3 regions of the Cryobacterium sp. GrIS_2_6 genome follow, and region 2 is predicted to be linked to each of the others. Evidence: predicted binding sites of a transcription regulator. Region 2 holds the regulator's gene; each other region holds the start of a gene.
The links. Region 2 encodes HrcA, which represses chaperone genes, less so after heat shock. Its sites were predicted from a motif close to TTNGCACTCGNNNNNNNCGAGTGCNAA; they were not measured.
Positions count from the first base shown of each region.

Region 1: the regulator HrcA is predicted to act here: its motif matches at 2,731-2,757, upstream of groES (co-chaperone GroES).
Region 3: the regulator HrcA is predicted to act here: its motif matches at 2,006-2,032, upstream of groL (chaperonin GroEL).

Region 1 is NZ_JAXCHP010000001.1:3,976,133-3,987,666, reverse strand. Features, by position in the region: gene RCH22_RS19315 (ABC transporter substrate-binding protein) at 1-278, opposite strand, end outside; gene RCH22_RS19310 (hypothetical protein) at 465-1,229, opposite strand; gene rarD (EamA family transporter RarD) at 1,274-2,203, opposite strand; gene groES (co-chaperone GroES) at 2,359-2,655, opposite strand; gene RCH22_RS19295 (class I SAM-dependent methyltransferase) at 2,806-4,020, shown strand; gene RCH22_RS19290 (hypothetical protein) at 4,068-4,469, opposite strand; gene RCH22_RS19285 (hypothetical protein) at 4,512-5,102, opposite strand; gene RCH22_RS19280 (DUF4190 domain-containing protein) at 5,186-5,653, opposite strand; gene tsaD (tRNA (adenosine(37)-N6)-threonylcarbamoyltransferase complex transferase subunit TsaD) at 5,797-6,864, opposite strand; gene rimI (ribosomal protein S18-alanine N-acetyltransferase) at 6,861-7,400, opposite strand; gene tsaB (tRNA (adenosine(37)-N6)-threonylcarbamoyltransferase complex dimerization subunit type 1 TsaB) at 7,401-8,033, opposite strand; gene tsaE (tRNA (adenosine(37)-N6)-threonylcarbamoyltransferase complex ATPase subunit type 1 TsaE) at 8,043-8,600, opposite strand; gene alr (alanine racemase) at 8,597-9,760, opposite strand; gene RCH22_RS19250 (holo-ACP synthase) at 9,754-10,110, opposite strand; gene glmS (glutamine--fructose-6-phosphate transaminase (isomerizing)) at 10,148-11,534, opposite strand, start outside.
Region 2 is NZ_JAXCHP010000001.1:1,569,461-1,580,994, reverse strand. Features, by position in the region: gene RCH22_RS07935 (DUF4097 family beta strand repeat-containing protein) at 1-82, shown strand, start outside; gene RCH22_RS07930 (ATP-binding cassette domain-containing protein) at 239-1,219, shown strand; gene RCH22_RS07925 (ABC transporter permease) at 1,216-2,046, shown strand; gene rpsT (30S ribosomal protein S20) at 2,125-2,388, opposite strand; gene RCH22_RS07915 (alpha/beta hydrolase) at 2,555-2,989, opposite strand; gene lepA (translation elongation factor 4) at 3,125-4,978, shown strand; gene RCH22_RS07905 (DUF1990 domain-containing protein) at 4,983-5,630, shown strand; gene hemW (radical SAM family heme chaperone HemW) at 5,633-6,859, shown strand; gene RCH22_RS07895 (DUF4870 domain-containing protein) at 6,871-7,245, opposite strand; gene RCH22_RS07890 (DUF4870 domain-containing protein) at 7,327-7,749, opposite strand; gene hrcA (heat-inducible transcriptional repressor HrcA) at 7,917-8,930, shown strand; gene dnaJ (molecular chaperone DnaJ) at 8,993-10,105, shown strand; gene RCH22_RS07875 (16S rRNA (uracil(1498)-N(3))-methyltransferase) at 10,110-10,883, shown strand; gene RCH22_RS07870 (HIT domain-containing protein) at 10,920-11,309, shown strand; gene RCH22_RS07865 (PhoH family protein) at 11,401-11,534, shown strand, end outside.
Region 3 is NZ_JAXCHP010000001.1:4,113,089-4,121,730, reverse strand. Features, by position in the region: gene groL (chaperonin GroEL) at 342-1,961, opposite strand; gene RCH22_RS19970 (DUF3048 domain-containing protein) at 2,093-3,022, opposite strand; gene RCH22_RS19965 (cold-shock protein) at 3,262-3,465, opposite strand; gene RCH22_RS19960 (LytR C-terminal domain-containing protein) at 3,691-4,272, opposite strand; gene RCH22_RS19955 (DUF3263 domain-containing protein) at 4,343-4,645, opposite strand; gene msrB (peptide-methionine (R)-S-oxide reductase MsrB) at 4,916-5,317, shown strand; gene RCH22_RS19945 (nitroreductase family protein) at 5,321-5,899, shown strand; gene RCH22_RS19940 (hypothetical protein) at 6,025-6,429, shown strand; partial or broken gene RCH22_RS19935 (DUF664 domain-containing protein) at 6,648-7,016, shown strand; gene RCH22_RS19930 (hypothetical protein) at 7,033-7,887, opposite strand; gene RCH22_RS19925 (DUF4287 domain-containing protein) at 8,144-8,434, opposite strand; gene RCH22_RS19920 (hypothetical protein) at 8,585-8,642, shown strand, end outside.

The DNA.
Region 1 (11,534 bases), 2.4 Mb from region 2:
GCGGCGTTGATGTCGGAGACGGCGAGGCCGACGCCGGCGAGTTCCGGCGGGTTGAGATAGGCGAGGCTACCGGTGATCGGGAGGATCGAGCCGACGACCAGCGACTTGTCCGTGGACGCTCCGCTCGCACAAGCTGCGTCGGTGTACGAGGACGCGGCCGCAGCCGAGGTCGTGGTAGCGGTTGAACCGCCGCCGGATGCACAACCGGAGAGCATGACGGCGATGACGCCTGCTCCCGCCACGATGGCGGTCCGGAGGGCGTGCTTGGATTTAATCATCCTGGGTACCCTTTCATCTTGCACGCGTAAGTACGCCTCCGGGTGAGGCCTACTCGCGTTATTAGGCTCCAACCTAGGATCACTTTGTTTCGAAGATGTTTTCTTGCCGCGCAAAGAGAACATCGTTAGCGATTCGTGACACCACTGGCACCTGCTCTGGGGGACGCCGTCGGACGAGGTGCTGTACTAGGAGCGTTGCCCGGTCACGCCCTGGTATGCGATCTGCTTCTTTTCACCGAGGTCGGTGATGCAGGATGCCCAGGATGTACACACCGCCTCGCCGCGGCTGACCCGGTCGAGGGCCGGGGCGATCGAGGGCCCGCCGTCGTCGCCTGCCTCCATCGCGGCGAGGGCCGCGAGCACCACCCCGTCGAAGGCTTCCCCGCCTCCGGCGGTATCGGCGAGCCCGGGGTCCGAGGTGCGCAGGCGCACTGCGAAGGCCTCGTCCGCTGCGAGCGGAGTGCCGCCGTTCGTGAAGTCGTTCAGAGGCAGCAGGGCGATGCCCGCTGCTGCGACGGATGCCGTGACGTCAGCGGGCACCGCACTCGTCGCGTCCCAGAGAACGAGGTCAACGTGTCGCGCCACCAGGTCGGCAACCGCGGCCGCAACATTCCCCGTCGAGTTCCGATGCACGAGCTGGATCGGCATCGTGCCGGGCACGGCCTGCTCAAGGATCTCGCGGGCGGCCAGCTCGGTGCCGGCGACCTGAGCGGCGCCGGTCACGGCGGCTCCCGCTTCCCCGGTCATCGGGAACAGCGTGCCGATCAGCAGCGTGCCGTCACCGGTGGCCGCGAGAGTCGGGGCGACGGTCGGGGTGCTCGTCACGGCGACCGGGGCTCCACTCGCGGTGCACCCGGAAAGCAGCAGCGCGGCGGCGACGACGGTGAGCGCGAGACCGGCAGAAATGAGTCCTCGGGGGCGCGAGGTGACGTTCAGAGCTGGAAAGGGCATCCGTGGTCCTTTCACAGGTGGGGATGCTTTGAGCGTATCGCCGGTCACAGGGGTTCGGGGGATGCTCGCCGCGGGGCGCGTCCGGTGACGACCATGTCGGCCGTGAGGATCACGAGCGCGACCCAGACGAGCCCGAAGCCGACCCAGCGCTCCGGCGGCATCGGCTCGCCGAGAATGAAAACCCCGACGAGGAACTGCAGCACCGGCGCGACGAACTGCACAAGACCGAGCAGGCTGAGCGGCAGGCGGCGGGCGGCCGCTGCGAAGAACAGCAGCGGGACGGCCGTCACGACACCCGTCGAGACGAGGCCGACGGTGTGCCACGGCGACACGGTACCGAAGGTGAGCCCGGTGACGGCGCCCACGATGAGGAGTTCCGCGATCGCGATCGGCATCAGCCAGGCGGTCTCGAGGGTGAGGCCGGTGAGCGCGCCGACGCCGGGTCCGACGTTCTTCTTGATCAGCCCGTAGAACCCGAACGACAGGGCGAGGACGAGCGAGATCCACGGCAGCGCCCCGTAGCCGAGCGTCAGCACGAGCACAGCGGCCGCGCTGATCGCGACCGCGATCCACTGGATGCGCCGCAACCGCTCGTGCAGAACGAAGACGCCCAGCAGCACCGTGACGATCGGGTTCATGAAGTAGCCCAGGGCGGCCTCGACCACGTGCCCGGTCAGCGTCGCAAAGACGTAGGTCTGCCAGTTGACGAAGATCAGGAGGCCGGCCAGGCCCATCACCCAGACCGTCTTCGGGCGGCGGAGGACGATGAGCAGGGCGGGCCAGCCGCGGGTGACGGTGATCAGGGCGAGGCAGAAGACCAGGGAGAAGAGCACCCGCCAGGCAACGACCTCGAAGGGCCCCGTCGGGTGCAGCAGCAGAAAGAAGAGCGGGAGCAGGCCCCACAGGCCGTACGCGGAGATCGCGAAGGCCAGTCCGCTCGTCGGCTCGGCCGACTGACTCCGTGTCCTGCTCACAATGATTCCCCTTCGCGGGCATGCCCTGCTTTGACGTGCTCGGTGGTGCGGGCCGCGTTCACCTGGCAAAACAAAATCCCGGATGATCAGGCCATCCGGGATTTTGTGTTGTTCGTACGTGTACTGCGGTGGTGCGTGGCGCCTGGAACGAATCCCTAGCGGACGACGACGGCGAGCACGTCGCGTGCGGAGAGGACGAGGAGGTCGTCGCCACCGAACTTGACCTCGGTTCCGCCGTACTTGGAGTAGATGACCTTGTCGCCCACGGCAATGTCGAGCGGGATGCGGTTGCCGTTGTCGTCGATACGGCCGGGGCCGACGGCGACAACTTCGCCCTCCTGGGGCTTTTCCTTGGCAGTGTCAGGGATGACCAGACCTGATGCGGTGGTCTGCTCGGCGTCGACCTGCTTGATGACGATGCGATCCTCGAGCGGCTTGATGGAGACCGACACGGTTGACCTCTTTCTTAGCTAAGACTTGGTTGGCAGACTCACAGCGAGAGTGCTAACAGCGAGTTTAGGGCGCTTCTGGCACTCACGCAACGTGAGTGCCAGACTCGGGCGTTCCGGGCGCGGCGGCCACGGCTTGATATCGTTTGGACAATGGACCGCTCCGAGCTTGTTGACCTGTTGTCCCCCGAGGGGCTGCGCCTGTTGGACTCGCTTCCGCCCTGGGACAACGCCTCCGATGTGGTGCGCCTCGTGAGCGACCTGCGGAAGGCCGGCCACCCGCAGGGACTCGTGACCGCGGTGCTCGGCCAGTCCCGGCTGCGGGCGAAGGCCGTGGCCAAGTTCGGCGACTTCGCCGGGCGGATGCTCTTCACAGAGGCCGGTCTCGAACAGGCCACCCGCCTTCCCGTCGCCGCGCTGCACGCCGGCCGGTTCGCCGCTGCCGGACTGAAGCGGGTCGCCGATCTCGGCAGCGGGATCGGCAGCGACTCCATGGCCCTCGCCGCGCTCGACATCCAGGTGACCGCAGTGGACACCGACGAGGTCACGGCCACGGTCGCGAGCTACAACCTCGCCCCCTTCGACAATGCCACCGTCGTGCACGGTGACGCGGAGACCTTCGACCTCACCGGCTTCGACGCGGCCTGGCTCGACCCGGCCCGCCGCACGGCAGGTCACAGCAACACCTCCCGGCTGACCCGCCCGGAAGACTATTCGCCGAACCTCGACTTCGTCTTCGGCCTGAGCGAGCGGATGCCGATCGGCGTGAAACTCGGTCCGGGCCACGACCGCGACGGCATTCCCGCCGCCGCGGAAGCGCAGTGGGTGTCCGTAGACGGAAAGCTCGTGGAGATGGGGCTCTGGTTCGGCGTTCTCGCTCGCGAGGGCATCCGCCGTTCGGCCCTGCTCCTGGGCAGGGACGGCCGGCACGAGCTGACCGCGGCCGCGGACAGTCTGGACGTCGAGACCGTGCCCGGAGAGGCAGGCGTGCCAGGGAGCTACCTGTATGAGCCGGATGGCGCGGTGATCCGGGCGCGGCTGATCGGCGACCTGGCCCGCAGCATGGACGCGCTGATGCTCGGGGAGGGCATCGCGTACCTGAGCTCAGAGTCGCTGCACGAGACCCCGTTCGCGACGGCGTTCCGGGTGCTCGAGTCCCTGCCGGTGGACGAGAAGAAACTCCGGCTCGCGCTCAAGGAGCGTCGGATCGGCACGCTCGAGATCAAGAAGCGCGGCGTGGACGTTGACCCGGCCGTGCTGCGCACCCGGCTGAAGCTGCACGGGTCCGAGTCGGCCACTCTCGTGCTCACCCGGGCGGGCGGGCGCAGGCTTGCTCTGCTCGTGGAGCGGGTGCAGCCGCCGCGCTGAGCACTCAGTGCCGGACACTGGAGTGCCCGGAGTTCAGTGCCCGGAGCTCAGTGCGGGATGGGGCTGATGCCCTGGCTGATCAGCACGATCCAGCCGGCGGCGATGACGAGGCCCGCGAGGCCGGTACCGAGGCCCCAGGCCCAGATCGAGACGGCCGCGCGTTCGGTGCGGCTCGCCCAGACGGAGAGCACGACGGCCGCGAGCGAGAGCGGCGCGGTCCAGAACACGAAGACAGCGCCGGCGAGACCGACGGCGCCGAAGCAGAGGGACGCGACAGAGACGGCACGCCTGCTGGCGAGGGCGCGCAGCTCGGACTCGGTGTAGACGTACGGCACCCATTCGGTGGGAGCCGTGACGGTCGACGCGTAGTCGAGTTCGCCGGTGACTTCCTCCGGCGGGCGCGTCAGTTCGAAGCGGAGCTCGTCACCGGCGGCGCGTGCATCCGTCATCGCGGCCTCCCGGTCCGGTCACTTCGCCCGGGGAACGGGCTCTCAGCGATAGTAGTAGGTACTCGGCATGCTTGCGAAGACGATGATCCAGACGACGATGCTCAGCAGGGAGAGGGCGACGCCAACGATGCCCGTGATCAGGCCGGTGAGCCACAGGGCACGTGCGCGCGATTCCCTCGTGCGCCCGAGCGCCCCGAGCACGATGGCCGCGGCCGGAAGCAGCAGGGTGAGCACCCCGCCGACGAAGGGGATGAAGGCGACCGGGAGGCCGAGCAGTCCGACGACACCTGCGACGAGCGAGAGAATGCTGAGCAGCGGCTGGCGGGTGGGAGCCTGCGTCCCCGGGGCGGGCGGGTACGGATACCCGGAACCGGGCGGCGGCGGTCCGGCGGAGGGAGGACCGCCGGGCGCTGGACCGGCGGTCGGAGCATCCGTGAACGGCGGGCCGGCGAACCCAACGCCGCCGGATGCCAGGGACTCCGTTCCGGGCGGTCCTGCAGCGGCCACGGTGGACTCGCCGCGCGGAATCTGCGGGACCTCGGGAACCTCGGGCACGTGCGGCACGTCGGGCACCTGCGGAACCTCGGGAACCGGAGGGATTCCCGAAGCGCCCGGGGCGTTCAGATCACTCATGAGCTGTTCCTTTCCACTTCATTGACGGGTCAACGGTGACGACAGGTCAGTCGTGACGACGCCAGCAGGGACGATCCAGTGGGTCAGTAGCTGGAGTACCCGTTGGTCGAGGCCGTGCTGATCAGGACGACGAAGAGGATCGCGCCAATGATCCCGGCGACGATGCCGAGGTAGCCGAGCACGAGGCCGGCGATTGCGAGCCCTCGGCCCTTCTCCCCGGTCTTCTTGATCTGGCTGAGCGCGATGTGGCCGGTGATGATCGCCGCGAGAGAGACGAAGAACGCCGAAACGAGCGACACGATCGCGAGGACGTTGTACTTGTCCTGGGCGAGGGGCTGGCCGTATGCCTGCTGGCCGAACTCCTGCTGCTGGCCGTACTGCTGCTGCTGGCCGTACTGCTGCTGCTGGCCGTACTGCTGCTGACCGTGGGTGTCCGGAGCGCCGTACGCCGGGGCGGCAGGCGCCTGGTACGCGGGGGCGGCGGGCGGCTGGTAGATCGGGGGCTGGTTCACCGGGGGCGGGGTTACCGGAGGCTGGTTCGGGTCGGTCATGACTAACGGCTCCTTTGGGCTTCGATCAGCTGGCGGTGCCATAGTGGCACCCCCATTGAACGGGTGTCAACGCCCATGACGAGCCATGTCTGTTGCGTCCAGCGTATCGCGGATGCATAGGAACCGGAGATGGGACGCGGTTTTCAGCCCTGGATAACGGAGGCGGGGAGCGTTGAATCGGCGCCGAAGTCAAGGGTGGACGGCTCGTGACCCGCCATGATCAGCTGGGCGCCGAGCGCGGCGATCATGGCGCCGTTGTCGGTGCACAGCGAAAGCGGCGGGATGCGCAGGGCGATGCCTGCGGCATCCGTACGCTCGACGGCGACCTCGCGGAGCCGCGCGTTCGCGATCACCCCGCCGCCGAGGAGGAGGCGCGGCACCCCGAGGTCGGTGCACGCTGCGACGGCCTTGGTGAGCAGGATGTCGATGACGGCCTCGCGGAAGCTCGCCGCGACGTCCGCGAGCGGCACGGTCTCCCCCGCGTCGCGGGTCTGCTCGACCCAGCGGGCGACCGAGGTCTTCAGCCCGGAGAAGGAGAAATCGTAGCGGTGGTGTTCCATGTCCTTGTGATGGCTGAGGCCGCGGGGGAAGCGGATGTACGCCGGATCGCCGCCGAGCGCGACGCGGTCGATCTGCGGGCCGCCGGGGTATGGCAGGCCGAGGATGCGGGCGACCTTGTCGAAGGCCTCCCCCGCCGCGTCGTCGATCGTCTCGCCGAGCAGTTCGACGTCGGAGACGAGGTCGCGCACGAGGAGAAGCGAGGTGTGCCCTCCGGAGACGAGGAGGGCGATCGTCGGGTATTCGAGGGGCTCCGTGCCCGGGTCGGTGTCGGTCTGGAGCACGTCGGCGCCGACGTGGCCGACGAGGTGGTTGACCGCGTAGATCGGCTTGCCGAGGGCGATCGCCAGTGCTTTCGCGGCGCCGACGCCGACCATGAGGGCGCCGGACAGGCCGGGGCCGTAGGTGACGGCGATCGCGTCGACGTCCTCGAGGCGGATGCCCGCGTCGACGGTTGCCGCGCGGATCATCGGGACGAGCTCTTCGAGATGGGCGCGGGCCGCGACCTCGGGCACGACGCCGCCGTAGCGGGCGTGCTCGTCCATCGAGGAGGCGATCGTGTTGGAGAGCAGCCGGCTTCCGCGGACGATCCCGATGCCGGTTTCGTCGCACGAGGTTTCGATGCCGAGCACCAGGGGGTTGTCGCGGTTCATTCGGTCGCCTCCGCGGGATCCGTCGGGTCGGTCGGGGACTGCACCGGGTCGGGCGCGGCGAGCGCCGCCTCCGCGGGCGGCACTGCGAGTCGCATCACGAGCGCGTCGACGTTGTCCGGCTGGTAGTAGCCGCGCCGCACACCGATCTCCTCGAAGCCGAGCCGGAGGTAGACCCGCTGGGCGCCGGGGTTGTCAGCGCGGACCTCGAGGAATACCTCGCGGATGCCGCGCTTGCGGGCCTCGGTGACGAGGCTCTGCACGAGGGTGCCGCCGAGACCGTGCCGGCGGGCCGTCTCGGTGACGGCAATGGTCTGGATGTCGCCCTCGAGCGCCCCGCGCGGCGCGAGCAGCCCCGCGTATGCCTCGATGCGGTCTTGTTCGTCCGGCGGGACAGCGACGAGGTAGTAGCAGTCGGGGTCGGTCACGTCCCGGAGCATGCCCTCCGCGGACCAGGCGTCGTTCTCGAAGAGGCGGGTCTCGAGGGCCATGATGCCGTCGAGGTCGCCCGCGTGGGCGCGGCGCAGCTGCCAGGTCACTCAGCTCACCCGTTTCGGACCGTTGGAGAGGGTGACGTCGGGCGAGCGCAAGTAGAAGGCGGCGTCGGTCGCGAAGACACGGTCGTTGGCCAGCAGCAGTTCGGCGACCCTGCCGAGGTCGGCGGCCGGAACGGTCACGGCGTCCGCGCGGACCAGGCCCGCGTAGACCCAGTCGGGCTCGAGGAGGACGGCCGGTTTGGCCACCCCTGGCGCGGCGAGGCGCACGGGCAGGCCGGCGGCATCCGCCCCGCTGTAGGCCGACCAGTTCACCTCGCGCCGGCGGGCGTCGGTCACGACGACGAGGCCGCCGGTGTGGCCGGCCCGAAAGCGGCTCAGGGCGATGGCGTCGTGGCTGATCACGGGGAGGAAGGGCAGGCCGGCACCGAGAGCGAAGACGCGGGCGGCGGCGATGCCGACGCGGAGGCCGGTGAATGGGCCGGGGCCCATGCCGCCGACGACACCGGTGAGGTCGGCGACCCGCACGTTCGCCCGGTCGAGACACTCGGCGATGAGGGTGCCGATCACCTCGGCGTGGCGCATGGTGTCTGCGGTGTCGATGTCCGCGAGCACGCCGCGGACCCCGTCGAGGACCGCGACGCTGGTTCCGGCGGAGGTATCGATGGCGAGAAGCACCTGTTCAGCCTATTCCCCGGGCCATGCGCCCTCGAACGCGGCCCAGCGGGGGCCGAACCCGGTGATGGTGACGGTGCGCGGCTCGTCGAGGTCGACGTCGAGGTCCAGGCCGGGGGCGGCGGCCCCCGGAGCAACGGATGCCAGGGCCGGGCCGGCCACGCCCGGCCGGCCGGACTGAAGAGCGCCGGTCGGCCGCTCGATCTCGATGTCGAGCCAGGAGTCCGCGACCCCGTCGAGCAGCCCGCGACCCCACTCGACCACGACGACGGAATGCTCGAAGTCGATGTCGAGGTCGTCGAGTTCCATCGCATCCTGCAGCCGGTAGGCGTCGACGTGCACGAGCGGCGGGCCGCCGACAAGGCTCGGATGCGTGCGGGCGAGCACGAAGGTCGGGCTCGTCACCGCGCCGCGCACGCCGAGGCCGACGCCGAGGCCGCGGGTGAACGTGGTCTTGCCCGCGCCGAGCGGACCGGTCAGCACCAGCAGGTCGCCCGCACGGAGCTCCGCGGCGACCTGGACACCCCAGGAGTTCATCGCGGCGGCGTCGGGGATCACCCGGCGGCTCATCGTTCGGGCTCCCCGCTCTCGCTGAAGACAGCCCGGTAGCTGCGCGGAACGCGGTGCCCGATCCGGGTGACGATCTCGTAGTTGATCGTGCCGGCGGCATCCGCCCAGTCGGCCGCGCTCGGCACCGGCTCCGTCGCTCCCCCACGGGCGTCGGGGTCGCCGAAGAGCACGACCTCGTCTCCGACGTCGACACCGTCCTGGCCGAGACTCACGACGAACTGGTCCATCGCGATGCGTCCGACGATCGGATAGCCGCGGCCGTTGATGTTGACTCGCGCAGAGCCGGATGCCGCGCGGGGCACACCGTCCGCGTAACCGAGCGGGACGAGGGCCAGATTGCCGTCCTCAGGGGCACGCCACAGGTAGTCGTAGGACACGCCCGCTCCCGCCGGCACCCGGCGAACGGCCGCGACGCTCGCGCGCAGGGTCATCGCCGGCGAAAGGCCGAGCTCCCGCGGGCTCGCGTCGTCGAAGGGGGACAGCCCGTAGAGGCCGATGCCGATCCGCACCATGGAGAACCGGGCGGCGGGCAGGCGCAGGGCGGCCGCGGTCGACGCGAGGTGCGCGAGCTCCGGGGTCAGCCCTGCCGCTGCGGCGAGGTCGAGGCCGGAGCTGAAGCGGGCGACAGCCTCGTCGTCCGCGGCCGGGGAGGCGTTGGAGAGATGGCTGAAGATGCCGCGGACGTGCACGAGGCCATCCCGTTCGAAGCCGGAGGCGAGCGCGAAGACCTCGGCCCAGTCCGGCCCGTTCAGGCCATTGCGGCTGAGGCCGGTGTCGAGCTTCAGGTGGACGTTCGCGACGCGGCCGAGCCTGCCGGCGGCATCCGCTATGGTTCGCAGCTGGCGGGCGGACGAGATACCCAGGTCGATGTCCCGGGCGATCGCGGCCGCGAAATCCGTGTCGGGCCCGTGCAGCCAGGCGAGGAGCGGGGCGCCGATGCCTGCGTCCCTGAGCGAGCGTGCCTCGGTGAGGTCGGCGACGCCGAGCCAGTCTGCCCCGGCGGCGAGGGCGGTGCGGGCGACGGGGACCGCGCCGTGGCCATAGGCGTTGGCCTTGACGACGGCCATGAAATGCGGGGTGCCGATCGCGGCGCGCAGGTGGGCGACGTTCGCGGCGATCGCACCGAGGTCGATGACGGCCTCGCGGAACTCGCTCACGATGCACCCTCGAGCACCACGAAGGCGCAGGCTACGCCCGCATCGTGGGTCATCGTGAGGTGCACGGAGTCGACGCCGCGCGCACGCAGCACCTCGGCCATGACCCCGCTCAGCCGGAATCCGGGGTTACCGTGCGCGTCGCTCACGACTTCCATCTCCTGCCAGCTCGTGCCTGCACTGTCGCCGAGCGCCTTGATCAATGCTTCCTTGGCCGCGAACCGCGCCGCGAGGGAGTGGATGGGCAGGTCACGTTCGGCGGCCGCGAACAGCCGGGGAACGAGTCCGGGCGTGCGCAGAACCTGCCGGTCGAACCGGTCGAGGTCGACGATGTCGACGCCGATGCCACGAATCACGCCCGCGACCGCCTGCCCGTCCCCACTCCGCCAGCGCTTATTCGACCGTGACCGACTTCGCGAGGTTGCGGGGCTGGTCGACGTCGAGGCCCTTGACCGTTGCGAGCTCCATCGCGAAGATCTGCATCGGCACGACCGCGAGGAACGGCTCGAAGAGCGGCGAGGCGAGCGGGATCCGCAGCACGGTGTCCGCGAACGGCAGAACGGCCACGTCGCCCTCTTCGGCGATCGCGATGATGCGGGCGCCACGGGCGCGGATCTCCTGGATGTTCGAGACGACCTTGGGGTGCAGGTGCGCGGAACCGCGCGGGCTCGGCACGACGACGAAGACGGGCTGGCCGGGCTCGATCAGCGCGATCGGGCCGTGCTTGAGCTCGCCGGCAGCGAAGCCCTCTGCGTGGATGTACGCGAGTTCCTTGAGCTTGAGCGCACCCTCGAGCGCGATCGGGAAACCGACGTGGCGGCCGAGGAACAGCACGGCACGGGTGTCCGACATCCAGGCGGCGAGTTCGTGCACGGCGCTCTCCTGGAGCAGGGTGGTCGCGATCTTTGCGGGAATGGCCTGCAGCTCGACGATCTGGGCCGCGGCATCCGCTTCGGTCATACTGCCGCGCACGCGGGCGAGGTGCAGGGCGAAGAGGTAGAGGGCGGCGATCTGGGCGGTGAAGCCCTTCGTCGAGGCCACGGCGACCTCGGGACCGGCGTGTGTGTAGATCACGGCGTCGGACTCGCGGGGAATGGTCGCACCCTGGGTGTTGCAGATCGAGATGGCCTTGGCGCCGGACTCCCTGGCGAACTTGACCGCCATCAGGGTGTCCATGGTCTCGCCGGACTGGCTGATGGAGATGATCAGGGTCTCCGGGTTCAGCACCGGGTCGCGGTAGCGGAACTCGTGGCTGAGCTCGACGTCGACGGGTACCCGGGTCCACTTCTCGATCGCGTACTTGGCGACGTAGCCGGCGTTCGCCGCGGTGCCGCAGGCGACGATGACGATCCGGCGGATGCCGGCGAGCACGTTGTCGCCGAAGGCCTCGAGCTCGGGCACGACGGCCTGGCCCTCGTGGATGCGGCCGAGGAGGGTGTTGGCGATGGCGTCAGGCTGCTCGGAGACCTCCTTGGCCATGAAGCTGGACCAACCGCCCTTTTCGGCGGCGGAGGCGTCCCAGGCAATGTCGAATTCCTCGAACTCGACGGCGTTTCCGTCGAAGTCGGTGATGGTGACGCGCGAGGGGGTGATCGTGACGATCTGGTCCTGGCCGACGGCGACGGCCCGGCGGGTGAACTCGACGAACGCTGCGACGTCGGAGCCGAGGAAGTTCTCCCCGTCGCCGAGGCCGATCACGAGCGGAGAGTTGCGACGGGCGCCGACGACGACACCGGGCTGGTCCTGGTGCACCGCGAGGAGGGTGAATGCGCCGTCCAGG
Region 2 (11,534 bases):
GGCTCCCGACGCCGTCGAGCACACCGTCTCTGTCCGTGCGCGCACCCATTTCGGCGACATCGCCGTGGAACGGGCCCGCTGACCTGGCCATCCCGCCTCCCTGGCCGCCACCCCGGCCCGACCACCCGGGAAACCGTGCAGTGGGCCAGCCCAGAGAGCCGGCGGCGCACTCACCAGCAACAGTGGACCAGCAACAGAAACCAGCACGGCACTCACCCAGCAGAAAGGAATGAGAGACATGACCAGACCGGCGATCGACGTCCAGGGGCTCCGTAAGGCCTATGGCCGAAAGACCGTGCTCGACCAGGTCGACCTCAGCGTCGAGGCGGGCACCGTCACGGCGCTGCTCGGCCCGAACGGCGCGGGCAAGACCACGACCGTGCACATCCTGTCCACGCTCGTGCGACCGGACGGCGGAACCGCCGTTGTCAACGGATGCGACGTGGTGGGTGACCACGACGGCGTCCGCGCCGCGATCGGCCTCACCGGCCAGTTCTCGGCCGTCGACGGCCTGCTCACCGGTGAGGAGAACCTCCGCCTGATGGCGAGGCTGCGGCACCTGGGGCCGAAACGCGGGGCCCGGCGGGTGGCCGAACTCCTCGAACAGTTCGACCTCGACGAGTCCGCCCGGAAGCCGCTCGCCACATACTCCGGAGGGATGCGTCGCCGTCTCGACCTCGCCATGACGCTCGTCGCGGCGCCGAGTGTGCTCTTCCTCGACGAGCCGACCTCCGGCCTGGACCCGCGCAGCCGCCACACGATGTGGGACATCGTGCGCGGCCTCGTCACGGACGGCACGACGGTGCTGCTCACGACCCAGTACCTCGACGAGGCCGATGAGCTGGCCGACCGCATCGCCGTGCTCGACGGCGGCCGGATCGTCGCGAACGGCACCCCGGACGAGCTCAAGCGCCTCGTCCCCGGCGGCCACATCCGGCTGCGGTTCACGGATGCGGCGGCGCTCGACGCCGCCGCACGCCTGCTTGGCGACTCCACTCGCGATGAGGCAGGGCTTGCGCTCACCGTGCCGGGCGACGGCACGGTCGGCGCTCTGCGCGGCATCCTGGACCGCCTCGACAACGCAGGCGTCGCGATGGAGGACCTGAGCATCCACACGCCCGATCTCGACGACGTCTTCTTCGCCCTCACCGCCACCACGAACAGGTCCGCCCAAGCCGGTGCGGTCGAACCGGCTCGAACGAAGGGAACAGAATCATGACCACCCTCACTGCCGCGCACGCACCGGCCCCTGGCCGGAGGTCGCATGTGATCGCAGACACCGTCACGATGTTGCAGCGCAACCTGCTGCACATGGTGCGCTACCCCGGCCTCTCTCTGTTCACCATCCTCGGCCCCGTGGTGGCGCTGCTGATCCTCGTGTTCGTCTTCGGCGGAACGCTGGGGGCCGGCCTGCCCGGAGTCGATGCCTCCGGCGGCCGCGATGCCTACCTGGCCTACGTGATGCCCGGAATCCTCCTCATCACGATCTCCGGCAGTGCGGGCGGCGCCTCGATCACCGTCGCCATGGATATGACGGAGGGAATCACGGCACGCTTCCGCACCATGTCGATCTCGCGGGCTGCGGTCCTCGCCGGACACGTGGTCGGAAACACCGTCCAGTCCGTCATCGCCGTCGTGCTCGTGCTCGGCGTCGGCCTCCTGATCGGATTCCGGCCCACGGCGAGTCCGGCGGAATGGCTTGCCGCGGCAGGCCTGATCGTGCTCATCTCGTTCGCGGTGAGCTGGCTCGGCGTCGCGATGGGAATGCAGTCGAAGACTGTCGAGACGGCCAGCAACCTGCCCCTGCTGCTGACCCTCCTGCCGCTTCTGGGCAGCGGTTTCGTGCCGACGGCCTCGATGCCGGAGTGGCTGCAGTGGTTCGCGCAGTACCAGCCGTTCACGCCGTTCATCGAGAGCCTGCGCGGGCTGCTCCTCGGCACCCCGCTCGGCTGGAACCCGGTGCTCGCGATCGGATGGTGCGCCGTGCTCGCTCTCGTCGGCTACGCCTGGTCGATGGCGCTCTACGAGCGCAAGTCCGTGCGCTGACGGCAGACACGAAAAAAGCCCCCGTCGTTCGGCGGGGGCTTATTCGCGAGCCGGAAATCCGGCCGGGTAGTGCGGAGACTAGACGAGCGCGCCGACGGACTTGGCGAGCGCCGACTTCTTGTTTGCAGCCTGGTTGCGGTGGATGACACCCTTGCTGACGGCCTTGTCGAGCTTCTTCGACGCAATCGCGAGGCTGGCGACAGCCTTGTCCTTGTCGCCGGAGGTGACAGCGAGGCGCGCAGCGCGAACGGCGGTCTTGAACTCGCTCTTGACCGCCTTGTTGCGCTCCTGGGCCTTCTTGTTGGTGCCAATTCGCTTGATCTGCGACTTGATATTTGCCACGTTTATACGCTTTCGTTAGGTTCTTGTTCGGATGGGCCGCGTGGCGGTAGAGGGCGCCGTACGGCAAAATCGTGGTGGGGTGGGACCCAACACGCAAGCCAACAGGCAACGATACCAGTTAATCGCTCGGGCCGACAATCGGGGCGGACGATCAATGCCACGAACCTCATGGGAGCCCGGCCAGGATCCGGCCCAGGATCGCCGCGAAGCGGTCCGGCTGGGCGAGGCTGACCAGGTGCGAGGCCCGGGGGACGACGATGAGATACCCGTTCGGGCACGCGGCGAGGAACCGTTTCTCGTGCAGGCGAAACTGGTCGAAGGCGCCGTTGACCAGCCAGACCGGCCCGGGGTATTCGGCCAGGCTCCGCACGGGCTGGAGGGTCGCGGTCGCGCTGAGTCCGGCATCCATGACACCGAGCGGCACGCCGCCGGCGAGGGCTTCGAGCGCGCCCTCCCGGGGCAGCAGAAGGCGCACAAGCGTTGTGTGCATCCACAGGCCCTGGTGGGGGAGGCGACGGATCACTCTGGCCAACCACCGGTAGATCTCAAGCCCCGGACCGGCCGGAATGAAGCTGCAGGCCGCCGCCACGAGACCGATCACCCGCTCGGGATTGTCATCGGTCCTCCAGAGGGGCCGGCGCGACCCGGCCGATTATCGGAAAGCCTAGTGGGGCGCGATGAGCTCTCCGCGGGCGAAACCCGCGGCGGGCCTGAGCTATGGGAGAATTACCGGATCATGTCACCCAGACCCCTCACGGCGTTCCTGCCGGCCGCAACACCGCCGGCATTCATCCGTAACTTCTGCATCATCGCGCACATCGACCACGGCAAGTCCACCCTCGCCGACCGGATGCTGCAGATCACCGGCGTCGTCGACGACCGCCTGATGCGGGCCCAGTACCTCGACCGCATGGACATCGAACGCGAACGCGGCATCACGATCAAGAGCCAGGCCGTGAGGATGCCCTGGGAACTCGACGGCCAGGCCTACGCGCTCAACATGATCGACACCCCCGGTCATGTCGACTTCACCTACGAGGTCTCCCGGAGCCTCGCGGCCTGCGAGGGTGCCATCCTGCTCGTCGACGCGGCCCAGGGCATCGAAGCCCAGACCCTCGCGAACCTCTACCTTGCCCTCGAGAACGACCTCACGATCATCCCGGTGCTCAACAAGATCGACCTCCCCGCCGCGGATCCCGACAAGTACGCGAAGGAACTCGCGAGCCTGATCGGCGGCAAGCCGGAGGACGTGCTGCGCGTCTCGGGCAAGACCGGAGTCGGCGTCGCCGAACTGCTCGACCGTGCCACCCGGCTCATTCCCGCCCCCGTCGGCGACCCGGACGCCCCCGCCCGCGCGATGATCTTCGACTCGGTCTACGACAGCTACCGCGGCGTCGTCACCTACGTCCGCATGATCGACGGCAAGCTCAGCCCGCGCGAGAAGATCCAGATGATGTCCACCCGGGCGACGCACGAGATCCTCGAGATCGGCGTGACGAGCCCGGAGCCGACCCCGAGCAAGGGTCTCGGCGTCGGCGAGGTCGGCTACCTGATCACCGGCGTGAAGGACGTCCGCCAGTCCAAGGTCGGCGACACCGTCACGACCGCGCTGCGCCCGGCAACCGTCGCCCTCCCCGGCTACACGGAGCCCAAGCCGATGGTGTTCTCCGGCCTGTACCCGATCGACGGCAGCGACTACCCGGCCCTCCGTGAAGCACTTGACAAGCTCAAGCTCTCCGATGCCTCCCTCGTCTACGAGCCGGAGACATCCGTCGCCCTCGGCTTCGGGTTCCGCTGCGGGTTCCTCGGGCTGCTGCACCTCGAGATCATCACCGAGCGCCTCGACCGCGAGTTCAACCTCGACCTGATCACGACGGCCCCGAGCGTGATCTACGAGGTCTCGACCGACGACAAGAAGACCGTCACCGTGACGAACCCGAGCGAGTTCCCTGACGGCAAGATCGCCAAGGTCGAGGAACCGATCGTCAAGGCGGCGATCCTCGCGCCCAAGGACTACGTCGGCGTCATCATGGAGCTCTGCCAGGGCCGCCGCGGCACCCTGCTCGGCATGGAATACCTCGGTGAGGACCGGGTCGAGATCCGCTACACGATGCCGCTCGGTGAGATCGTCTTCGACTTCTTCGACCAGCTGAAGAGCAAGACCGCCGGGTACGCCTCGCTCGACTACGAACCGATCGGCTCGCAGGAGGCAGACCTGGTCAAGGTCGACATCCTGCTCCAGGGCGAGCAGGTGGACGCGTTCAGCGCCATCGTGCACCGCGACAAGGCATACGACTACGGCGTGCTGATGACCGGGCGGCTGCGGAAGCTCATCCCACGGCAGCAGTTCGACGTTCCGATCCAGGCCGCGATCGGCGCCCGCATCATCGCCCGCGAATCGATCAGCGCCATCCGCAAGGACGTCCTCGCCAAGTGTTACGGCGGCGACATCTCCCGCAAGCGCAAGCTGCTCGAGAAGCAGAAAGAGGGCAAGAAGCGCATGAAGATGGTCGGCCGCGTCGAGGTGCCGCAGGAGGCCTTCATCGCCGCGCTCTCGGGGGACGAGCCGGCCAAGAAAGAGAAGAAGTAGGCGGATGCGGCGTTCCACCTTCACCGACGCGGCCGTCACCTATGCGGCGATCGGCGGCACCCTCGCCTCTGACCTGCTCCGGTACCCGCCGCGCGGTTACCGGCCGCTCGAACGCACCGTGCGCCTCGGCAGCGGTGAAGTGCGGTTCCGGACCGCCGCCGCGCTCCTGATGACCTGGGGCGTGCAGCTCGGCAGTGGCATGACCGTCACCGACCTCCAGCAGAGCACCGGCGTCCAGTACTCCGGGATCGTATTCAACGCCGACGGCACCCCCTCGGCGAACCAGGAGCACCCGGTCGACGAGGCGACGTTCGCCGACGACGGCACCCCGTACATCGTCAACGGCATGTCCGCGCGCCTCTCGGTGGCGGTGGGCCCGTTCACCGTCGACTCGCCCGTACGCGTCGTCTACGTCATCGACGAGACCGACCGCATCGGTTTCGGCTACGGCACCCTCGCCGGCCACCCCGCGAGCGGCGAGGAGGCGTTCATCGTCGACCGGCAGGCCGACGACTCCGTCTGGCTGACGATCCGGGCCTTCTCACGTCCGAGCACCTGGTACTACCGGCTCGCCTGGCCGATCGTCCGCATGCAGCAGGCCAAGTACACCGCCCGCTACCTGCGCGCCCTGCACCCGGTCGGCGCGGTCTGACGATGGGCAGCGCCCTTCCCCTCGGCGATCCGGCCCCGCGCGACGGCCTCCTCCCGGCATCCGCCGCCGTCGGAGCCTCCGAGCGCGACTTCGGCGTGTACCTGCATGTGCCGTTCTGCCGGGTGCGCTGCGGCTACTGCGACTTCAACACCTACACCGCGACCGAGCTGCGCGGAGCGTCCCAGCACGACTACGCAGGACAGGCCGTCGCCGAGGTCGAGTCAGCAGGGCGCATCCTCCGCGACTCGGGGGTACCGGGCAGGGAAGCCGCGACGGTGTTCTTCGGCGGCGGCACCCCGACGCTGCTCCCCGCCGGGGACCTGGTGCGGATGCTCGACGCCGTCCGCGACACCTGGGGCCTCGCCGCGGGGGCGGAGGTGACCACGGAAGCCAACCCGGACTCCGTCGACGCCGCCTACCTCACGAGCCTCGCCGCCGCCGGCTTCACCAGGGTCTCCTTCGGCATGCAGTCCGCCGTGCCCCGGGTGCTCGCGACCCTCGAGCGCACCCACGACCCGGAACGCATCCCGCTCGTCACCGGGTGGGCCCGCGACGCCGGGCTCGACGTCAGCCTCGACCTCATCTACGGAACGCCGGGGGAGACCGGCGCCGACTGGCGCGCGAGCCTCGAACAGGCCATCGGCCTGTCCCCGAACCACATCAGCGCATACTCGCTCATCGTCGAGGACGGCACGAAGCTCGCAAGGCAGATCCGCCGCGGCGAACTCGCCCCCGTCGACGAGGACACCCAGGCCGAGTACTACGAACTCGCCGACGAACTCCTCGAGGCGGCCGGCTACGGCTGGTACGAGGTCAGCAACTGGGCGACGGATGCCGCGCACCGGTCCAGGCACAACCTCGCATACTGGCGCAGCCAGGACTGGTGGGGGGTGGGACCCGGTGCGCACAGCCACGTCGGCGGCGTGCGCTGGTGGAACGTCAAGCACCCCTCCGCATACGCCGACCGGATCCTCGCCGGCGACTCACCGGCCGCAGGGCGAGAGACCCTCGACGACACCACCCGCGAGGTCGAGCGGGTCCTGCTGCTCACCCGCATCCGGGAGGGTATCCGGATCGACTCGCTTTCGCCGCTCGGTCGTCGCGAGGTCGCCGGTCTCATCGCCGATGAGCTCGTCAACGCGAAAGCCGCCCTGTCCGGGACGGTCGAACTGACCAGGAGAGGACGGCTTCTCGCGGACGCCGTCGTACGACGGCTTCTCGCGGATTAAGGTGCTGCGGTCTAGCTTACGAACTTGAGGGTGAGGGTGAGCGGGTAGGTGTAGTACTCGCCCTTGTTGGCCGCGAGGGCAGCGATGATGCTGAAGACAACGCTCAGGACCCAGACGGCGGGCAGCAGCAGGAACCCGACCAGCGCCAGCGTCAGCACTCCGCTGACCACGTAGGCGATGGCCAGGGTGATCTGGAAGTTGAGCGCCGTCGCCGCGTGCGCGCGGATGAACGGGCCGCGGTCCTTGAGCACGAGGTAACCGATGAGCGCGGGCACGAACTCGAAGAGGATTCCGCCCACGTGGATCAGGGTGGCCCACAAGCGTTCGTCCGACGGGTTCATCGGCGTAACGGGCTGGTAGGCATTGGCGGGGGGTGGTGTGGACATTCGGGCTCCTTGGACGCGTTATCTGGTCGTGCTTGTCCCGCGAGATACTCCGGGTGGTTTGAGGTTCCGCCGGTCGCTGCGCTACTTGATGAGACGCAGGGCGAAGGGGTAGCGGTAGGCCTGGCCGTCCTTCGCCTTCAGGAACCCGAGGATCGAGAAGATGATCGCCACGACCCAGGCGGCGAAGATGATCAGGGCACCGACGAACGGGAGGATCGAGCCGATCACGTAGAGGATGGCGATCGTGATCTGGAAGTTCAGGGCTTCCTTGCCTTCCTGGGCGGTGAAGCGACCGCGATCCTTGAACACGAGCCAGATGATCAGGGAGGGGAGCGGGCCGATGATGCCGCCGAGGTGCGCGAAGGACGCCCACTGGCGGTCCTCGGTCTCGGTGAGGGGAGCAGCGGCAACGGGTGTGGGTGCTGCCGGCTGGTATGGCTGCTGCGGGGGGCGCTGGCCCAGGTTCGGATCGTCGCCGTTGTTACCGGTTGAATTGCTCATCATCGTGCCTTTCCGTGCGGATGGGGGACCGTTACAAGACTCAAGGTACTGCGCCCAATCATCCGCTAGCAATGGGGGTGTCCCCGTGTGTCGCGATATGATTGGCAGTCAAACGCTGTGAGTGCCAAAGTCGCCGGCACCCAGTCACCCGGAAAGGAGGCGATTCAGTCATGGTTTCGGATCGCAGCCTCGAAGTTCTGCGGGTCATTGTTCAAGACTACGTCGCCTCGCGCGAGCCCGTCGGGTCAAAAACCATCGTTGACCGGCATTCCTTCGGAGTGTCGGCGGCGACCATTCGCAATGACATGGCTCTCCTCGAGGAGGAGGAGCTCATCATCGCCCCGCACACCTCCTCAGGGCGGATCCCGACCGACAAGGGGTACCGGCTCTTCGTCGATCACCTCGCCGATCTGCGCCCGCTCTCCGCGGCGCAGCGCCAGGCCATCGAAACGTTCCTCGGGCAGTCCGCAGACCTCGACGAGGTCCTCGCCCGCAGCGTCCGGTTGCTCTCCCAGCTCACCCACCAGGTCGCGCTCGTGCAGTACCCCTCGCTGTCCCGTGCGAAGGTGCGCCACATCGAGCTCGTGGCGCTCTCGGAGACCCGGCTCCTGTCCGTGCTGATCACTGATGCCGGCCGGGTCGAGCAACGCGTGATCGAGTTGCCCCGGCCGCTCGAGGAGCAGCTGCTGGTGCGCCTCCGCGCCCGTCTCAACGCCGCGGTTGTCGGCCTCAGCATGAGCGCAGCAGCGATCGCGCTCACCGATGCCGCCGACCTGGCCGGCGAGCAACCGGACGTTGTCTCCCTGGTCACCCTCACCCTTCGCGACCAGGTGGGTGCGAACCGGCAGGAGCGGCTGGTGATGGCCGGCGCCGCGAACCTCGTGCGCACGGAGGAAGACTTCACCGGGAGCATCTACCCGGTGCTCGAGGCCATCGAGGAGCAGGTCGTCCTGCTGCGCCTCTTCGGCGAGATGGCGACAGACCAGCACGGGGTGTCGGTGAGTATCGGCAGGGAGAACGCGCCATTCGGCCTCTCCGAGACCAGCGTGCTGACCAGCGGCTACAGCTCGCAGGGTGGAGACCTTGCCCGCCTCGGCGTCCTGGGCCCCACCCGGATGGACTACTCGAACAACATGGCGGCCGTCCGTGCCGTCGCCCGCTACCTGTCCCGCCTGCTCGAATAGGCGAGTCCCTCGACCAGCCCCCACGCCGCACACCTACGAAAACAGACCTAGGAGAGCCAGCTTTGGCTGACCATTACGAAGTACTCGGCGTCGCCCGCGATGCCACTACCGACGAAATCAAGAAGGCGTACCGGCGCCTCGCCCGCCAGCTCCACCCCGACGTGAACCCCGGCGCAGACGCGTCGGAGCGGTTCAAGCTCGTCACGCACGCCTACGACGTGCTGAGCGACCCGAAGCAGCGCGACAACTACGACCACGGCGGCAACGGCCGCACGGGCGGAAACGCCGGGTTCGACGGCAACTTCGGCAACTTCGGCGACATCTTCGAGACCTTCTTCGGAGGAGGCGGCGGCAGCCGTGGACCGAAGTCTCGCCGCGAACGCGGCCAGGACGCCCTGATCCGGGTCGAACTCGACCTCGACGAGATCATCTTCGGAACCCACCGCGACCTCGAGGTCGACACGGCCATCGTCTGCGCGACCTGCAGCGGAACCTGCTGCCAGCCGGGAACCGCCCCCGTCACGTGCGACATCTGCCACGGCACCGGCACCATCCAGCGCGCCGTGCGCTCCCTGCTCGGCAATGTGATGACCTCGAGCCCCTGCGGCTCCTGCCGCGGTTTCGGCACGATCATCGCAACCCCGTGCGTGACCTGCCAGGGCCAGGGCCGCGTCCGCGCCCGCCGCACGGTTCCGGTCGACATCCCCGCCGGCGTCGACACCGGCCTGCGCCTGCAGATGCCCGGGAGCGGAGAGGCCGGACCGGCCGGCGGCCCCAATGGCGACCTGTACCTCGAAATGAAGGTTCGCCACCACGACGTGTTCAGCCGCGACGGTGACGACCTGCTCTGCACCCTCGACGTGCCCATGACGGATGCGATCCTCGGCACGACCACAACGGTCAAGGCCCTCGACGGGGACATCACCGTCGAGATCCGTGCCGGAGTGCAGGGCTCCGAAGTCATCACGGTCAAGGACCGCGGAGTCTCGCGCCTCCGCGGCAATGGCCGCGGCGACCTCAAGGTGGGAATCCACGTCGTGACGCCGACCAAGCTCGACCACAAGGAGCGGGAACTGATCGAACAGTTCGCCGCGAGGCACAAGTCCCCGGCGCCCGCGCTCAGTGCGGTGCAGCAGGGACTCTTCGCGAAGCTCCGCGACCGGTTCCGCGTCTAACCGGATGGCGCACTTCTTCATCGACGAGTCCCTCCGCGCGGAGGACTGCCCAGTCGGAGCCGTCGCGACCATCACCGGTGCGGAGGCCAGGCACGCGGTCACCGTGAGCAGGGTCCGGCCGGGGGAGCACCTGATCGCCGGGAACGGGTCAGGCCTGCTCCTGGAGACGACCGTCGAGGAGGCGGAGCCCGGACGGCTGGCCCTGCGGATCGACAGCGCGCGGAGCGTCGCGAGGCCGAGCCCGCGCATCCGCCTTGTGCAGGCACTCGCCAAGGGCGACCGCGACGAGATGGCGGTGCAGGCCGCGACCGAACTCGGCGTCGACGGCGTCGTTCCGTGGGCGGCCGCCCGCTCGGTGACACGCTGGGAGGGCCAGAAGGTCGTCAAGGGAAGGGAGCGTTGGCGCGCCATCGTACGCGAGGCGTCCAAGCAATCGATTCGGCCCTGGCTTCCCGACGTCGCCGACCTCACGAGCACCAAACAACTCGCCGTGCTGGCGCAGGGCACGCGGATGCTCCTCCTCGAGCCCACCGCCGACATCCGGCTGACCCGGTTGCCGTCGGTTGACGACGCGGCCGACGCGGCCGATGTCCAGGCAACCGCGGCGCGGGACATCGTGCTCGTCGTCGGTCCGGAGGGGGGCATCGCCGCCTCGGAACTCGAGATGCTCGAAGCCGCCGGGGCCTTGCGGGTGCGCCTCGGCGACACAGTGCTGCGCACGTCGACGGCCGGGCCCGCCGCCCTCGCCGTGCTCAACGCCGCCCTCGACCGGTGGTGACCCCCGGCAGGGCGACCTGCCGCTTAAGATAGAACCATGTCAGAAACCGGCGCAGAACCCTCCGTATTCAGCCGCATCGTCGCGCGCGACATCCCCGCGACCATCGTCGCCGAGACCGAACACATCATCGCATTCGTCGACATCAACCCGCAGGCCCCCGTGCACGTCGTCATCACGACCAAGACAGAGGCGTTCCGCAACGTCGTCGAGCTCGCCGCTGGCGACCCCGGGCTCCTTGCCGAGCTCGTTGCCGTCGCCGGTCGGGTCGCCACCGAGCTTTCCGACGGACAGTTCCGCCTCGTCTTCAATACCGGCGCCGCCGCCGGACAGACCGTGTTCCACGTCCACGCCCACGTGCTCGCCCTGAAACCGTCAGGGGACGGGGCGACCGGCTCGCTCGGGGAGGGAACACTTGGTTCCGTCTGAGCCGTCAGAGAAGTCCGTGCCGTTCCTGCCCTCCGGTGCGCTCCCGTCCGAAACAACGGTCGAGACCCGGATCCTCATTGACGGGGTCGCTATGGTGCGCCTCCTCGGCGCCCAGGACCGGCTGCTCGGCGCGATCGAGAAGGAACACCCCGCGGTCAGCGTGCACGTCCGCGGCAATGAGATGACGCTCTCCGGTGAGCCGACCCAGGTGGCCGCTGCTCGCCG
Region 3 (8,642 bases), 2.5 Mb from region 2:
AGGCCGGCCAGCAGTATGCCGAGATCGAGCAGGCCAACGCGCGGCTCTTCGCCCGGTAGCGGCGTCCGGTCGCGGCGTCCGGTCGCGGCGTCCGGTAGCGCGTCCGGTAGCGGCGTCCGGTAGCGGCGTCCGGTAGCGGCGTCCGGTAGCGGCGTCCGGTAGCGGCGTCCGGTAGCGGCGTCCGCCACATTGTGGCGGATGCCGGGACGTGGCGGATGCCGGTCGTGCGGAGACCGGATCGGGATCGTGCCTGCCCGGACGCGAAAACAGGGCGCTTCCCGGAGGAAACGCCCTGTTTGCGGTGAAGCGGTGAAGCGGTCTAGCTATCGAGCAGGGTGGACTTAGAAGTCCATTCCGCCGGACGGGTCGCCGACCGGAGCAGCGTTCTTTTCCGGCTTGTCGGCGACAACGGCCTCGGTGGTGAGGAACAGTCCGGCGATCGACGCGGCGTTGAGCAGCGCGGAGCGGGTGACCTTCACCGGGTCATTGATGCCGGCGAGGAGCATGTCAACGTACTCACCGGTCGCGGCGTTGAGGCCCCAACCGATCGGCAGGTTGCGCACCTTGTCGGCGACGACGCCGGGCTCGAGACCCGCGTTGAGGGCGATCTGCTTGAGCGGGGCATCGATGGCGACCTTGACGATGTTCGCGCCGGTCGCCTCGTCTCCGACGAGCTCGAGCTTTTCGAACGCGGTCTTGCCGGCCTGGATGAGGGCGACGCCACCACCGGCGACGATGCCCTCTTCGACAGCGGCCTTCGCGTTGCGGACGGCATCCTCGATACGGTGCTTGCGCTCCTTGAGCTCAACCTCCGTCGCGGCGCCGGCCTTGATGACGGCAACGCCGCCGGCGAGCTTGGCGAGACGCTCCTGGAGCTTCTCACGGTCATAGTCGCTGTCGGTGTTCTCGATCTCGTTGCGGATCTGCTGAACGCGACCGGCGATGGCTTCGGGGTCTCCGGCGCCTTCGACGATGGTGGTCTCGTCCTTGGTGATGACGATCTTGCGCGCGTTGCCGAGCAGGTCGAGGGTGACGTTCTCAAGCTTGAGGCCGACCTCCTCGGAGATGACCTGGCCACCGGTGAGGATGGCGATGTCCTGCAGCTGGGCCTTGCGACGGTCGCCGAAGCCGGGAGCCTTGACGGCGACCGACTTGAAGATGCCGCGGATCTTGTTCACAACGAGCGTGGCCAGAGCCTCGCCGTCGACGTCCTCGGCGATGATGAGGAGCTGCTTGCCGGTCTGGATGACCTTGTCCACGATCGGGAGGAGGTCCTTGATGTTGGAGACCTTGGAGTTGACGATCAGGATGTAGGGGTCTTCGAAGACCGCTTCCTGACGGTCGGGGTCGGTCACGAAGTACGCGGACAGGAAGCCCTTGTCGAAGCGCATGCCTTCGGTGAGCTCGAGCTCGGTGCCGAGGGTGTTGGACTCCTCGACGGTGACGACGCCTTCCTTGCCGACCTTGTCGATGGCCTCGGCGATGATCGCGCCGATTTCAGCGTCGCCGGCAGAGATGGATGCGGTGGCCGCGATCTCTTCCTTGGTCTCGACCTCTTTGGCGTTGGCGATCAGCTCTGCGATAACCGCAGCGGTGGCCTTTTCAATGCCGCGCTTGAGGCTGATCGGGTCTGCGCCGGCTGCGACGTTGCGCAGGCCTTCGCGGACGAGCGCCTGGGCGAGGACGGTCGCGGTGGTCGTTCCGTCGCCGGCAACGTCGTCGGTCTTCTTGGCGACCTCTTTGACGAGTTCCGCACCGATCTTCTCGTACGGGTCGTCGAGTTCGATTTCCTTGGCGATCGAGACACCGTCGTTGGTGATCGTGGGGGCGCCCCACTTCTTCTCCAGTACGACGTTACGTCCGCGCGGGCCGAGGGTGACCTTAACCGTGTCAGCGAGGATGTTCAGGCCACGCTCAAGGCCACGACGGGCCTCTTCGTTGAAAGCAATGATCTTTGCCATATGTGTTTCTCGTCCCTCCCGGACGTTACCAAAACGGTGATGGGTTGGCACTCAAAAGGAGAGAGTGCCAAGTCGATTCTGGCACTCAGGGGTCGAGAGTGCAAGTGAGCGTCGGGAAGCGTCGGGGGAGGCTACGGGACGAGTTCGACGGAGCCGGTACCGTTCGGGATCAGTTCGATCCAGGTATTGCCCGGGGCGAGGCGAATGGTGATCCCGTTGTCGTCGATCAGCCGGATCGGGTCAGCCTGCCCGGCCTTTGACCACGTCGCGTGCACGGTCTTGCCGCCGGCGGACACCGAGCCCTCCCCCGTGCCGATCATGACGGTCTTGGGTACCTCGCCGTAAGTGCCGTCGATGTCGACCCGGAGCACGAGGACGTTGGTGGCGCCCCGGCGGGCGCCGGTCGTGTCGAGGTCCGGGGTGCCCTCCTGCGAGCGCAGGTATGCCTGTGAGGCCGTGTCCCAGCTCCAGCCGGGGTAACGCGATGCGGAGAACCGCGCGTTGATCTGGGTGATCGGGGTGCCGTCGACCCCGGCGGTCGATGCCGCGATGCTGCCCGCATACGCGAACTGCTGCACCGGCGGCGCGACAGAGGCGTTGCGCCCCACGAGTTCGGCGGCCTTCAACACGACGTTGTGCGGGGCCTCCCTGTCGGCGACGCGGGAGAACAGGCCCGTCGTGTCGTAGTCGAAGACCGAGTTGATGACGGGGGTGGCCTTCATCATGTCGACGAAGATCTGCTGTCCGCCGGAGTACGCGACGATCCCGCCGAACGGCGTGATGATGTCGGGGTCCATCGGCCGGATCGACCGCACCGGGCCGATCGCGTCGGGAATGTCGGACTGCCAGACGCCGACGTAACGGGTCAGTCCGCCCTCGACGAGTTCCTCGAAGACGATGTCAGCACGATCCAGCGAGATCTGGGGCCTGGCGGCCTCGTGGTTGTCGATCTTCACAGCGAGGGACGGGTTCGCAGCCTTCCCGGTCGGCACGATCGTGCCACGAAGCGGCGCGATCGCCAGCGGCGGCGGGACGTCGACAGAAGCCGCGGTGGGTTTCACGCTCGCCGTCGGCGTCGCCGTGGTCGGCGGCTCAGTTCCGGCGCACGCCGTCATCACCAAGAGGAGGCATGGAAGAAGCACGGCACCGAAAAGTCGTGCCGTGCTTCGCCCGTGGATTGTTGCAGTTCTTTTCGCTGTCACGCCCCACACCCTAACGCGGCAAACTCGCGGATGCCGCGCGGCTCGGGATGTTACCCGAGATTGGGTGCGCTTGATGAGGGTGCGCCTGATTTTTCAGATCAGACGGGACGTACCGACTCGGCCTGTGGCCCCTTTGCCCCGGTTCCCATTTCGAAGATGACGTGCTGTCCCTCTTCCAAAACCTTGTACCCGTGCATGTCGATGGCGGAATAGTGGACGAAGACGTCCTGTCCGCCGCCGTCGACGGTGATGAAGCCGAAACCCTTTTCAGCGTTGAACCATTTGACGGTTCCGTTCGCCATGTGTAACTCCCCAGTGCTCTGATATTTTCGGCAACCGCCCGTTGGCCGTACCGGGCCTGGCGCATGTGACTGCGTCCATCTGATCCGACCGGTCGGATGCCCCAGGGGGGCAACCGGACGAACGAGATGAGCGACCTGAATCAAAGAGTACTGAAGCCAAGAAAGAACGAAAGGGGGTTGACGAAGAGCCCCCGTGGAGTTATGTAACCGGAGGCGAATGGCCGGTCAGGACGTGGGCGTGGTGCTGGACACGAAGTCCGCCCCGACGACGACCGTGAGGTCGGCCCCCGAGGCCGCGAAGTCGCTCGCGAGGAGCACCGTGGATCCCGGCAACGAAGCCGCGACCCCGCGGGCGGCGCCCTCGAGGGTCGCATCGGCGTAGTACACGGTCGTCTTGGTCACATCTTCGGTGCTCGCGTTACTGAGCGCGCCGACAGTCCAGCCGGCCGCGGAGAGCACGTCCCCGGCAGCCTTGGCGACACCCGTTCCCTTTGTACCGTTGAGCACGGTTACGGTGAGGCTCGGATCGACCGTCGCGACGGCCGTCGGAACGGCGGTCGCGGCATCCGTTGCCGTTGCCGGGTCTGTCGCCGAACTGGAGGACAGCCCGGGGATCGCGATGTTCAGTTTGTTGCTGAGCGAGGCCATCCCGAAGACTCCGAGGCCGATCAGGACGGCCGTTGCCCCCAGTGCCCACCAGAACGCAACCCAGTGGCGTCCCTTCTTTCCGGGGGCGCGATGGGCGCCCACCCGGTCGAGGGAGTGCGGCAGATGGTCGAAGCGGTCTTTCGGATAGGTGGGAGGCATTGTGGGGCTGGGTCGATCCTCTTGTCGCGGGCGAATGGGTGGAACGTCGGGGTCGGAAAGCCGGCTGCGCCTAGGGGGCGGGGCTGGTTCGGTGCTCCGGAGCGCGCACTGTCCGGCGCTCCCGTGCCTGCGCACGGGCTGCACGCATCCGCTGCAGGCGTTTCACCAGCATCGGATCGTGAGCCAGGGCAAGAGGGGAGTCGATCAAAACGCCCAATAGTTGATAGTACCGGGCCGAGGACAGCCCGAACTCGGAACGGATCGCCTGCTCCTTGGCTCCGGCATGCGTGAACCAGCGCCGTTCGAAGCTCAGGATGCCGCGGTCGCGGTCGGTGAGTCCGCCCGGGGAGTCGGCGGGGTTCGGGTCAGGCACGCCGTCCACCATCCACCTCTTTCACCATCGCCATTCGCTGCTCGAATCCTATTTGGCGTCGGCTATGGATTTGCTGGGCCACGCGGGTCGCTCCCTCGTCGGGAGGAAAGTGCCCGGGCAGTCGCGGGAGCGTCCCGTCGAACATCCCGTTGTGAAAGTGCTGAACGGGCCCGGGAATCGGAATACGCCGCTGCCGGGCTGAGTTTAAGCTTGTTGGGAGGGTTGGCGGCCACGCTGCACTGCGCCCTCGCCCGATGGGAAGGATGAACCATGGACTACGAAGTCACGAAGTCAGACGCTGAATGGGCCGCGGAACTCGGGCCGGAGAAGTTTGCCGTACTGCGGCAGGCCGCCACCGAGCGGGCCTGGACCGGGGAGCTACTCGACGAGAGCCGCTCCGGCATCTATACCTGCGGCGCCTGCCACGCCGAACTCTTCAAGAGCGGCACGAAGTTCGATTCCGGCTGCGGCTGGCCGAGCTTCTATGAGTCGGTGCGCCCGGAGGCCGTCGAACTCATCGAGGACACCTCCCTCGGCGTCGTCCGCACCGAGGTGCGCTGCGCGAACTGCGGTTCGCATCTCGGGCACGTCTTCGACGACGGTTTCGGCACCCCGACCGGGGACCGCTACTGCATGAACTCCATCTCGCTCGAGTTCAAGCCGGTCGACTAGACCGTGTCCACGGCGCTCGAGGCCATCGGCGGGCGGCGTTCTTCGTCCGCCGTGACGACGGATGCCCCTACGCACGACGACCTGCTCCCGCTCGTGGCCGCGTGCGCGCGCGTGGCCGACCACGGGGCCTTGCGGCCCTGGCGCCTGATCGAGCTGCGCGGGGATGCCCGCACGCGGCTCGGGGCGGCGTTCGCCGCGGCATCCGCCCGCCTCGCCGCTGAGGCCGGTGCGGAACCGCCGTCCGCTGCGGAGCTGGCCAAGCTTGCGGGTAAGCCGCTTCGGGCGTCGCTGTTGATCGCGGTCGTCGCGAGCCATCGGGAGAGCGACAAGGTCGAACCCTGGGAACAGGACGTCACCGCGGCGGGTGTCGGACACGCCCTGAGCCTCCTGTTGGCGCAGGCCGGCTGGGGTGTGATGTGGCGCACCGGGGCGTTCACCCGCACCGCCGAGGTGCACCGGCTGCACGGGCTCGCCGGGTCGGAGGAGTTGCTCGGCTGGCTCTATGTCGGCGGAGTGCCGTCTGGTGCGAAGCCGGGCGTCCGGCTCCCGATCGACCCTGCCGCGCACCTCACCGCACTCTGACCACCCCCTGACTGCCCCCATTTTCAGTTTTTCAGGGTCGCGCGAAGGCGAGGCTTCACCGTTTCTTTACCTGAACGTCGGCAGAATGTCCCGGGCGCAGCAGGCGCGGGACGTATCCTCGTGGCGTGAGCGCAGAAATCAGCACACTCGTCCGGCCCGACACCGTCTCCCTCGCCACGCTGACCGTCCTGCGGCCGGCTGCGACAGCACCCCTGACCGCCGACGCTCCTGCTGCCACCGCCTCCGCCGTTCCCCGGAGCCCGAGCCTCGACGATGCCGACGCCACCATCCTGGAACCGCTCGTGGATATCGTGCTCCGTTTCCTCTGGGCGCTCGTCGGCTGCTATGTCTGGGTCGTCCTGCTCGCCAAGGGGCCGCGGTCCCGCCTGGCTAGCCGGGAGCTCGAGCCGATCGTCTGGCCGCAGGCGGACTACCCCGCTGTGGGACTGCCGGCCCTCGCACTGTCGAGCGCCGGCAGCATCCGCCGACCCGTGAGCCCCGAGTTCGGCCAGATGAGCGCTCGCCCGTAGGTCACTCGGCCTGCGCGATGCGTGCCGTGTTGCCGGACGGATCGCGGAACGCGCAGTCGGTCGGCGCCCAGGGCTGGTCGATGAGTCCTGGAGCAGACCCGCCCGGATCGGCCCTGGTCGGCCCGGATCGGCCCGGATCGGCAAGGATCGCTTGGCCCGCAGGGCCGGGTCTGCGAGGCTGGCGGGATGACTGATGCCCGGAATCGCTTCCGTGGACGGCGGACGACGTCGAGTTCAACACGGATATGTGGGCGACGCCGGATCAGTCCTGCGAGTCGCTCATCGCCCTCTACCGCCGGGTCGGGACGCACTCGAGCGCGACGATCGATGCGCTCTCGCTCGACACCATCGGACAGGTGCCGTGGTGGACGGGCGACCGGAGCGCCGCGAGCCTGCACGAGATCCTGGTGCACCTCATCGCGGAGACGCACCGGCACGCCGGTCACACCGACCTCGTCCGAGAGCTCAACGACGGGGAAGCCGGACTCCGGCAGGGCAACGACAATATGCCGCCGGCCGACCGCGCCTGGTGGGAGGGCTACCCTGAACGCGTCGAGGCGGCCGCGCAGGAGTCGGCCCAGCACTGACCGGCGCCGGCGCGGCTCAGCGCGAGATGACGGTGCCGCCGAGCGAGGCGACCGCCCGCAGCAGGCGCGGGCCGGCGGCGAACCACGCCACGATCATCACGACGACCGAGGCCGCGAAGATCCAGAATCCGGTCCAGCCGTCGTCGCTCTGCACGGCGTACATGTGGTTGAGGTTGCGGAGCGCCCCGGTCGCGAAGACCAGGGTCACGTGCACGACGACGAAGATCAGGAAGACGACCATCACGCCGACGTGCACCGCCTTGGTCGGGCGGAGCGGGACGAGTTCGCTCAGCCGGCGTGACGTCCAGAGCGGCGACAGGCGGATGCCGGTGGCCAGCGCGAGCGGAGCGGCCACGAACACGATGGTGAAGTAGCTCAGGGTCTGGAGGGCGTTGTAGTTCACCCAACCGTCGGAGACCGGCCAGCCCAGCGAGACGTACTGGAGCGCGGCAGAGACGGCGTTGGGAATGATGTCCCAGCTGACCGGAACGATTCGCACCCACTGGCCGGTGACGAAGAGCAGCACGTAGAAGAGGAGCCCATTGAGCACCCAGAGCGCGTCGACCGAGAGGTGCAGCCAGACGTTGATGCCCATCCGGGTGGGCGCTCGTTTCGTGCGGACCAGCCCGATATTGCGCCGGGTCCAGAACATGGTCGGCCGCCCGGCAGTGCGGACCTGCCAGCCCGAACGCACGATGAAGAGGAGGAAGAAGACGTTGAGCCCATGCTGCCAGGCCAGCCAGGCCGGGAAGCCGACGGGCGCCCCGGACGGCAGCGGCGACGTTCCCGGGAAGTCGGTCAGGAAGGATCGCACGGCCGGCAGCGAACGGAGGCCCTTGGCGGCGAGCACGGCGGCGGCGAGCAGGCCGATCGCGAGGATGATGGCCACGGCGAGCCTGAACCAGGCGGTTCGACCAAAGCCGAGCAGCCCGGAGCGCTCTGCTGTCACCGGTCTCCCTCCCGGGCGATGGCGTCGTGCGGCATGGGCGTGCATCCCTCTGGTCTGGCGGCGTCGGTCGACGCGGTGGCGCGTTCGAGGCCGACTATGCCATCATCGACCATTTCGCGCCCGGCGTCTGCCCGCAGTGTCAAACTACGACATCTTGGCGACGGCTGCGTTCACCCGGTCACCGGGAGCGCTTCAGTTTCCCGTCGAGCCAGAGCGTGTCGGACGCGTCGCTGTGCATGGTCCCGGTCCCGACGTGCTTGGCGTCGATCTTCTCGCCGTTCTTGATGACGTGCACGAGGGCCATCGCGTGACCTCGACCCAGGTCGAAGTCCGCCTTCAGCCAGTCGACGATCACGCCGGCCTTCGTGGACGGGTCGTCGAACCCCTTCTCGTGGGCGAGGGTGATGAACTCGCGCGGGGTCAGGCCAGTCTTGTCTTCGATGTTGTCAAGGTAGGCCTGGAATGACATCTCTGCTCCTTCGCTGGTGGAACCCGGAATCTCGGGCCGGTCCATCAAACCGCCTTCAGGACCGGGTCGCAATCGTTTGGACCGGAGAATCCCACATTTGCGGATCCGCTGTCCCGAGATGTGTGTCGGACGCGTGCTAGCGTCGGCGAGATGACGGCTCCTCACATCGCCCTTGGCGCGATCAACCTCGAGGCCCATGACCCGACTG